One region of the Streptomyces sp. NPDC111516 genome, then DNA from elsewhere that is predicted to be linked to it. Evidence: riboswitches for the same ligand, from Rfam matches in the RefSeq annotation. Region 1 holds a riboswitch; the other holds the start of a gene.

Region 1 (4,425 bases):
CTCGTCGGCGGAGAGCAGGTCCTTCGGCTCCTCCGCGACGCGTACCTTGAACAGCCAGCCGCCCTCGAACGGAGCGGAGTTCACCAGCGACGGGTCGTCCACGACGTCCTGGTTCGCGGCGGTGACCTCACCGGTCACCGGTGAGTACAGGTCGCTCACCGACTTGGTCGACTCCAGCTCGCCGCAGGTCTCGCCTGCGGTAACCGTGTCACCGACCTCGGGGAGCTGGGCGTAGACGACATCGCCGAGCGCGTTGGCGGCGAATTCGGTGATACCGATCGTGGCCACACCGTCCTCGACGGCCGACAGCCACTCGTGCTCCTTGCTGTAACGCAGCTGCTGGGGGTTGCTCATGACCTGAATTCTCCTGTACGCGGGGGAGTGCTGATGAACGGTGGTCTTACGGTGTGAGACGGGACTACGTCACTTCCGAGGTGCGCGGACGTCACTTCTGACGCTTGTAGAACGGCAGCGCCACGACTTCGTACGGCTCGTGGCTGCCCCGGATGTCCACTCCGACGCCCGGGGTACCGGGCGTGGCGTGCGCGGCGTCCACGTACGCCATGGCGATCGGCTTGCCCAGGGTGGGCGACGGGGCGCCCGAGGTGACCTCGCCGACGACCTCGCCCCCGGCGACCACGGAAAAACCGGCGCGCGGCACGCGGCGGCCCTCGGCGACCAGGCCGACCAGCTTGCGGGGCGGGGCGGTCTCGGCGCGCTCGGCGGCGGCCTTCAGGGCCTCGCGGCCGACGAAGTCGCCCTCCTTCTCGAACTTCACGACCCGGCCCAGACCGGCGTCGAACGGGGTCAGCCCGGTGGTCAGCTCGTGCCCGTAGAGCGGCATGCCGGCCTCCAGGCGCAGGGTGTCCCGGCAGGAGAGACCGCACGGGATCAGGCCGCGGGAGGCGCCCGCCTCGGTGAGGGCCTTCCACAGCTGCTCGGCGTGCTCGGGGGCGACGAACAGTTCGAAGCCGTCCTCGCCGGTGTAGCCGGTACGGGCGATCAGTGCGGGGACACCGGCGACGGTGCCGGGCAGGCCGGCGTAGTACTTCAGGCCGTCCAGGTCGGCATCGGTGACGGAGGCGAGGATGGCGGGGGACTCGGGGCCCTGGACGGCGAGCAGCGCGTACGCGTCGCGGTCGTCGCGCACCTCGGTGTCGAAGCCGTCGGCCCGCGCGGTCAGCGCGTCGAGCACGATCTGGGCGTTCCCGGCGTTGGCGACGACCATGTATTCGGTGTCACCCAGGCGGTAGACGATCAGGTCGTCGAGGATGCCGCCGTCCTCGGCGCAGATCATCGTGTAGCGGGCACGGCCCACGGCGACGGTGGCGATGTTGCCGACCAGCGCGAAGTTGAGGAAGGCCGCCGCCTCGGGGCCGGTGACGGTGATCTCGCCCATGTGCGACAGGTCGAAGAGACCGGCCCTGGTGCGGACCGCGTTGTGCTCGTCGCGCTCGCTGCCGTACCGCAGGGGCATGTCCCAGCCCGCGAAGTCGGTCATGGTCGCGCCCAGCGAACGGTGCAGGGCTTGAAGAGGGCTGTGGCGCGAAGCGCCTTCCGGCAGGGCGGTGGTGGGCGACGGGTGGGAGGTGCGACGGGGGGCGGTGCTCATGGATGTGGCTCCCAGGGCATGACGACGGGGACGATCCCTCCCCATCTGTCATCGGAACCTGAGAGGTTCGCCGAGAGCCCCTGGAGGGTTCGGCTTGCACCTTGGGTGGAGCCGCAGAGCGGCCCGCTTTTCAGATCTGCCTCATCCACGCGGTACGGGGCCTGAGAGATTCAAGGGAGGAACTTGCTCCTTCGGCGCCCGGCACAAGCAGTGACCGGAACTCTCCCGCGCGGATTCAAGCGGCCTTTATGCAGTTGGCCCGGTCATCATCGCACGCATCGCGCCGGAGCGGGCCCCCGGTCCCTCGCGGGAATCAACGGCGTGGACGGTTGTGCCGCATTACCTTTTCTTTACACTTCAGGGGCATGCGTGCGGTGACCCGACAGGGGGAGGGGCGATGACGTTGCAGCGGTACGTGACGACCGCGGGGACCGCGCACGGCGCGATGCCCGCACAACCGGGGGCGCCGCCCGCCACGGAAGCGCGCGGCCCGCACGCGCCCGTCGTGCGGGACCTGCGGGAGCGGGGCGGGCGCAGCCCGCGCAGCCTGCACTTCGCGGCGGGCGACGTGGTGGTGGTGTCCGGGCTGCCCGGCAGCGGCAAATCCACGCTCATCCGGCGGGCGGTGACGACGGCCCACGCCGTCGATTCCCAGGACACCCGGGACCGCTGGGCGGGGCTCGTGCCCGGGTTATTGCCGTACGCCCTCTACCGTCCCCTCGTCCGCGTCGCCCACTACCGGGGGCTGTGGCGGGCGCTGCGCTCCGGAGAGTCCGTCGTCGTCCACGACTGCGGAACCCAGGCGTGGGTACGCGGCTGGCTGGCCCGTGCCGCGCGGCGCCGGGGCCGCGTCCTGCACCTCGTCCTGCTCGACGTCACGCCGCAGACGGCGAGGGACGGCCAGCGGGAACGCGGCCGCGGCGTCTCCGGATACGCCTTCGCCCGGCACCGCAGGGCGGTGGGGAGGCTGCTGCGGGGCGCTGAGACCGGCCTGCTGCCGCCGGGGTGCGCCTCGGCGGTGCTGCTGGACCGGGAGGCGGCCGGGCTGCTGGCCCGGATCGCGTTCGCGGACGCACAGGGCCCGGGAGCCGGACGTTAACCTTCTGCCGGAAGGCTCGGGGAAGAAGGGGAAGCAGTGGACATTCCGGCACAGGGCCAGTCCCATCCGCAGAGCGGATGGCCCGCCAATGAGCTCGAAGAGGTGCTGATGGCCTCGGTGGGCAGCCCGGAGGCGGGCGGACGGCTCGTCGAGGTGCTCGGGCGCAGCCAGGTCTGGGTGCCCCTGCCGGGCGGCGGCGGACCCGACTCACCCGACCTGGACCTGCCGACGCTGGAGATCGAGGGTGCCGCGTACGTCCCCGTATTCAGCTCCGAACAGCAGTTCCTCAGCTGTGTCGGCAACGCCATGTCATTCGCCGTCGCACCCGCCCGCGATTTCGCCCGCGGACTGCCCCCGCAGCTCGGCATCGCGGTGAACCCGGGTGGCGCCGTCGGGATGCCGCTGCCGCCGCCCGCCGTGGCCGAGCTCTGCCGCGCCGGACGCACCCCACTGGACGGACCGGCCAGCGGCGGCCGGGTCCGGCTGTACGAGCCGGACTGGAAGGAGGAGCCCGTCGACTTCCTCGCCGCGGCGGCCGGCGAATTCGAGGAGAGCGGTGTCGTGCTCACCGCGCGCCGGACACTGGCCAGCATCGAGGGGGGCGAGCCCGTCCTCTTCATAGGCGTGGAGTTCTCCACCTGGGAGGGCGCCGGGCGCAATGCCCCCATGGACGCCCTCGGCCGTGCGCTCGGCCGCGTCGAGGTGCCCTGGCCGGTCAATCTGGTCCTGCTCGATGTGGCGCAGGACCCGGTCGCGGACTGGATGCGGGAGAAGGTCCGGCCGTTCTACCGGCGCGCCGGCCAGTAGCACCCGGCGCCGTGCCCGCGGACGCCTTCGGAGCGGATCAGCACGTCGACCCAGGGCGTCAAGTCGGTGTCAGGACCGGCGCATAAGCTGGTTTGATGGCTGGTGCCACGGCACCATGCCGCACCCGTGTGCCCCGGGAGCGGCGGGCCGACACAGTGGATCGAAGAGGGGCGGGACCAGGTGAGTGCGTCAGGCACCGCGGCGGCCGGGCAGGTCGAGCACATGCTGCGCCAAGTGACGCCCGGGCGCTACGACGCGTACGAGGCACTGCTGCAGGCCCTCGCGAACGACCGGATCTGGATGCTCCTCTGGCACGGTCAGGCGGGCTCGCCCGACGCCCAGTACGGGAACATGGAGGTCGACGGCCTCGGCTACGCCCCCTGTGTGACCTCCGCCCAGGAACTCTCCGCCAGCGGCTGGAACCGGGCCCACGAGCTCGTCACCGGCCGCGACATCGCCCGCGCCCTCTTCCCCGACCGCTGGGGCATCTGGCTCAACCCGCACGCCCCGGGCGGCGGCGTCGGCATCCCCTGGCTGGACCTGCGCCGGATCGCCACCGGCCTCGACCGGATGCCCGCGGGCCCGCTCCGGCTCACCGAACCGGCCATCGAGATCCCGCAGTTCTACGGCCTGCTCACGCAGAACGCCCACCACACCACCGCGATCCGCTCGCTGCGCCGCGCCTGGGTGCAGCCCGCGCTCGGGGTTCCGTATCTCGCCATCGGCCTCGATCTCTACGACACGAGCCAGCCCTCCGTCGACGCGGTGCGCGCGATGATGCAGCAGTCGATCGGCGCTGTCCCCGACGGGCTGCCCGTCTCCACGGTCGCGATGTCCGACGAGTACGACCCGGTCGCGATGTGGCTGCGCGCCAACACCCGCCCGTTCTACGACCGCGAGGCGCACG
Region 2 (4,425 bases), on a different contig from region 1:
CGGGGCGACGGTCTACGAGTGCTCCTCGCCGGACGAGGTCGTCGACCTGCTCCGAGGCGGCCAGGGGGTCTTCGGCATTGCCGTGGGCGTGGTGTGGCAGGACGTCGACATCGCGCTGTCGCAGCTGCACGGAGAGCGCGTGGACACCGGCGAGACATTGATCGGGAACAACCCCACCGATGAGCTCGCGCGGCGGCGCAACCGCGCAGGCTGACCAGGGCGAGGATTCGGGCGCGGCGATTGTCAGTGCCATGGGGCAGCATCGATTGATGTGAGAGCCGCGCCCACCATCCTGCATCTCGACATGGATGCCTTCTACGCCTCTGCCGAGCAGGCGGCGAAGCCCAGCCTGCGCGGAAAACCCGTCGTGGTCGGTGGGCTGGGGCCGCGCGGAGTCGTCGCTACCGCGTCGTACGAGGCACGGCGCTTCGGAGTCCATTCGGCGATGCCCATGGCGCAGGCCCGGCGGCTGGCCCCCAATGCGGCCTATCTGGTGCCCCGCTTCCTGCTGTACCGGACGGTCAGCGACCAAGTGATGGAGCTGTTGGGACGCCTCTCCCCGCTTGTCGAGCCGCTCAGCCTGGACGAGGCCTTCGTGGACCTGGAAGCCGGTGGGGCGGCCGATGACACGGCTTCCGCGCTGGAGATCGGCGGGCAGCTGCGTACGGCCATCAAGGCGGTCACCGGGCTGACCGGCTCGGTCGGGCTCGCCGGCTCCAAAATGCTGGCCAAGATCGCTTCGGAGCAGGCCAAACCGGACGGGCTGCTGCTCATCGAGCCGGGCACGGAGCGGGAACTGCTCGCACCGATGCCGGTACGGATCCTCCCCGGCGTCGGGCCCGCGACGGCGGACCATCTGCGCCGCGCCGGGATGACGACCGTCGATGACCTGGCCGAGGCGGGTGAGGCGGAGCTCGTACGGCTTCTGGGAAAGGCGCACGGCGGCTCGCTCCACCGGATGGCGTTCGGGTACGACGACCGGCCCGTCGTCGCGGAGCGGGACGCGAAATCGGTGTCGGTCGAGGACACCTTCGACGCGGACCTGCACGACCGGGTGCGGGTCAGGACGGAGGTGGAGCGGCTGGCGGGCCGATGCGTCCAGCGGCTGCGGGACGCGGGGCGGTCCGGGCGGACGGTGGTGCTGAAGGTGCGCAGGTACGACTTCTCCACGCTCACGAGGTCCGAGACGCTCCGTGGGCCGACGGACGACCCCGCGGTGGTCCGGGAGGCCGCCGCGCGGCTCCTTGAGGCGGTGGACACCACCGGAGGCGTACGACTCCTGGGGGTGGGCGTCACGGGGCTCGCCGACTACACGCAGGAGGACCTCTTCGCGCAGGCCGCCGGTGAGCGGGCCGCGACGGGGGAAGCGGCAGAGGAGGAAGCGGTGAACGAGGGGGACGAGCCGGCCGGTGGGGCGGGGGAGGCGGCCCCCGAGAACTCCGAACAGCTCGCCGCGCGGCGCTGGCCCGCCGGACACGACGTGCGCCATGACGTCTACGGCCATGGCTGGGTGCAGGGCAGCGGTGTCGGCCGGGTGACGGTGCGGTTCGAGGAACCGGAGTCGGCGCCCGGCCGGGTGCGTACCTTCCGGATCGACGACGCGCAGTTGCAACCTGCCGATCCGCTGCCGCTGGTGCGGAACCCGGTGGACTACTCGTCCTGGCCGGCCAGTCTGCCGAAGTCCCTGTCCGGGCCGGTCTCCTCGGGTGGGGAGTCCAGACCGTAGTGCCGGTAGAGCTGGAGCTCCTGTTCCGGTGAGAGATGGCGACCGACGCCGAAGTCGGGTGCGTCCTTGATCAGCGCCCGGTCGAAGGGGACGCGGAGCGAATCCTCCACGAACTCGCTGGGTTCCAGCGGGACGAACGCGTCCCGGCTGAAGAGTCCGGTACGTACGGCTGCCCACTCGGGCACACCCGTCGCGTCGTCGAGGTACACCTCGTCCACGGTTCCGATCTTGGTGCCCTTGCGGTCGAACGCCTTGCGGCCGATCAGGCTGCGCGGATCGATGTCGGTCTGCACGGTCCCTCCACTGGTCGCGGCTACTCCACAAGCACTACAAAAGTGCAGATCCGGGGGGTTGGCCACTCGAGAATTCCGCCACGAACCCCGCTGGTAGGCTGGTGATGGCTGCTGACCCCGTGCGGGAGAGTCCTCCGGAGCAAATCCGAAGGCGCCGAAGGAGCAAATCCTCCCCGGAATCTCTCAGGCCCCCGTACCGCGCGGACGAGGTCACTCTGGAAAGCAGGGCGGGTTCCGTGCGGCCGAGCGCCGTCGGTTCCCTTCCTCACCGACGGTGAAAGCCGGTACGCCACAAGGCGAGCCGGTGAAGCTCTCAGGTTGAGATGACAGAGGGGGAGGCCGTTCGGGCACCCGCGCCGCGGTGCCCCTCGCAGGTCGTGACAGACCAGGAGGCCTCCACCATGACCCCCCGTCGCACTCCGCTCTCCCAGCTGGAGCAGGGTATTCCGTTCGAACAGCGTCACATCGGTCCCGATGACGAGGCGCAGGCGAAGATGCTCGCCCAGGTCGGTTACGGCTCACTGGACGAGCTGACCGCGGCCGCGGTGCCCGATGTCATCAAGAGCGCGGAGGCGCTCCGGCTGCCGGCCGCCCGCACCGAGGCCGAGGTCCTCGCCGAGCTGCGCGCCCTGGCCGACCGCAATCAGGTGCTGGCCCCGATGATCGGTCTCGGCTACTACGGCACGTTCACCCCGCCGGTGATCCTCCGCAACGTCATGGAGAACCCCGCCTGGTACACGGCCTACACGCCGTACCAGCCGGAGATCTCGCAGGGCCGCCTGGAGGCGCTCCTCAACTTCCAGACGATGGTCGCCGAGCTGACCGGGCTGCCCACCTCCGGCGCCTCCCTGCTCGACGAGGGCACCGCGGCCGCCGAGGCCATGGCGCTCTCGCGGCGCGTCGGCAAGGTCAAGAACGGCGTCTTCCTGGTCGACGCCGACGCCCTGCCGCAGACGATCGCCGTCATCGAGACCCGCGCCGAGCCCTCCGGTGTCGAGGTTGTCGTCGCCGACCTCTCCGACGGCATCCCGGCAGAGATCGCCGAGCGCGGCGTCTTCGGTGTGCTGGTGCAGTACCCGGGCGCCTCCGGAGCGGTGCGGAACATCCAGCCGTTGATCGAGCAGGCCCATGAACTGGGTGCGATTGTCACGGTCGCCGCCGACCTGCTGGCCCTGACCCTGCTCACCTCACCGGGCGACCTGGGCGCGGACATCGCGGTCGGCACAACGCAGCGTTTCGGTGTGCCGATGGGCTTCGGCGGACCGCACGCCGGCTTCATGGCCGTACGCGAGAAGTTCGCCCGCAGCCTGCCCGGGCGCCTCGTCGGCGTCTCGGTCGACGCGGACGGCAACAAGGCCTACCGGCTGGCGCTGCAGACCCGCGAGCAGCACATCCGTCGCGAGAAGGCCACCAGCAACATCTGCACGGCTCAAGTGCTGCTCGCCGTCATGGCAGGGATGTACGCCGTCTACCACGGCCCGGACGGGCTGCGGACGATCGCCCTTCGCACCCACCGCTACGCGACGATCCTGGCCGAGGGCCTGCGCGCCAGTGGCATCGACGTCGTGACCGGCGCCTACTTCGACACGCTCACCGTGCGCGTTCCGGGGAAGGCCGTCGACGTCGTGGCCGACGCCCGCCAGCGCGGTGTCAACCTGCGGCTCGTCGACACGGACCTCGTCTCCCTCGCCTGTGACGAGACCACCACCCGTGCACAGATCGCCGCCGTCTGGGCCGCGTTCGGTGCCGACGGGGACATCGAGGCGCTGGACGCCGCGGCTGCCGACACGCTGCCCGAGAGCCTGCTGCGCACCGACGAGATCCTCACCCACCCGGTCTTCCACCAGCACCGTTCCGAGACGGCGATGCTGCGCTACCTGCGCAAGCTCGCCGACCGGGACTACGCCCTGGACCGCGGCATGATCCCGCTCGGCTCCTGCACCATGAAGCTGAACGCGACCACCGAGATGGAGCCCATCACCTGGCCCGAGTTCGGCGCGTTGCATCCCTTCGCGCCGGCCGAGCAGGCGCCGGGCTTCCTCACCCTCATCCGTGAGCTGGAGGAGCGCCTCGCCGAGGTCACCGGCTACGACGCCGTCTCGATCCAGCCGAATGCCGGCTCGCAGGGCGAGTTCGCCGGCCTCCTGGCCGTACGGGCGTACCACCGCGCCAACGGCGACGACCAGCGGACCGTCTGCCTCATCCCGTCCTCCGCGCACGGCACCAACGCCGCCAGCGCCGTGATGGCCGGAATGAAGGTCGTCGTGGTGAAGACCGCCGACGACGGCGAGGTCGACATCGAGGACCTCCGCGCCAAGATCGAGAAGCACCGTGACGAGCTCGCCGTGCTCATGATCACGTACCCGTCGACGCACGGTGTCTTCGAGGAGCACGTCGCGGACATCT

The links. A riboswitch is a leader RNA that binds a small molecule or an ion and turns the genes downstream of it on or off. The one in region 1 is predicted to bind glycine.
Region 2: linked by a shared signal. The riboswitch ahead of gcvP (aminomethyl-transferring glycine dehydrogenase) and the one ahead of gcvT (glycine cleavage system aminomethyltransferase GcvT) in region 1 are both predicted to bind glycine.

Annotation. Positions count from the first base shown of each region.
Region 1 is NZ_JBVKBV010000008.1:144,243-148,667, forward strand. Features, by position in the region: gene gcvH (glycine cleavage system protein GcvH) at 1-354, opposite strand, end outside; gene gcvT (glycine cleavage system aminomethyltransferase GcvT) at 446-1,612, opposite strand; glycine riboswitch at 1,753-1,850, opposite strand; gene ACZ7L9_RS17900 (AAA family ATPase) at 2,010-2,711, shown strand; gene ACZ7L9_RS17905 (enhanced serine sensitivity protein SseB) at 2,748-3,518, shown strand; gene ACZ7L9_RS17910 (enhanced serine sensitivity protein SseB C-terminal domain-containing protein) at 3,699-4,425, shown strand, end outside.
Region 2 is NZ_JBVKBV010000015.1:167,692-172,116, reverse strand. Features, by position in the region: gene ACZ7L9_RS25975 (MerR family transcriptional regulator) at 1-214, shown strand, start outside; gene ACZ7L9_RS25970 (DNA polymerase IV) at 272-1,726, shown strand; gene ACZ7L9_RS25965 (PRC-barrel domain-containing protein) at 1,651-2,019, opposite strand; glycine riboswitch at 2,132-2,228, shown strand; gene gcvP (aminomethyl-transferring glycine dehydrogenase) at 2,421-4,425, shown strand, end outside.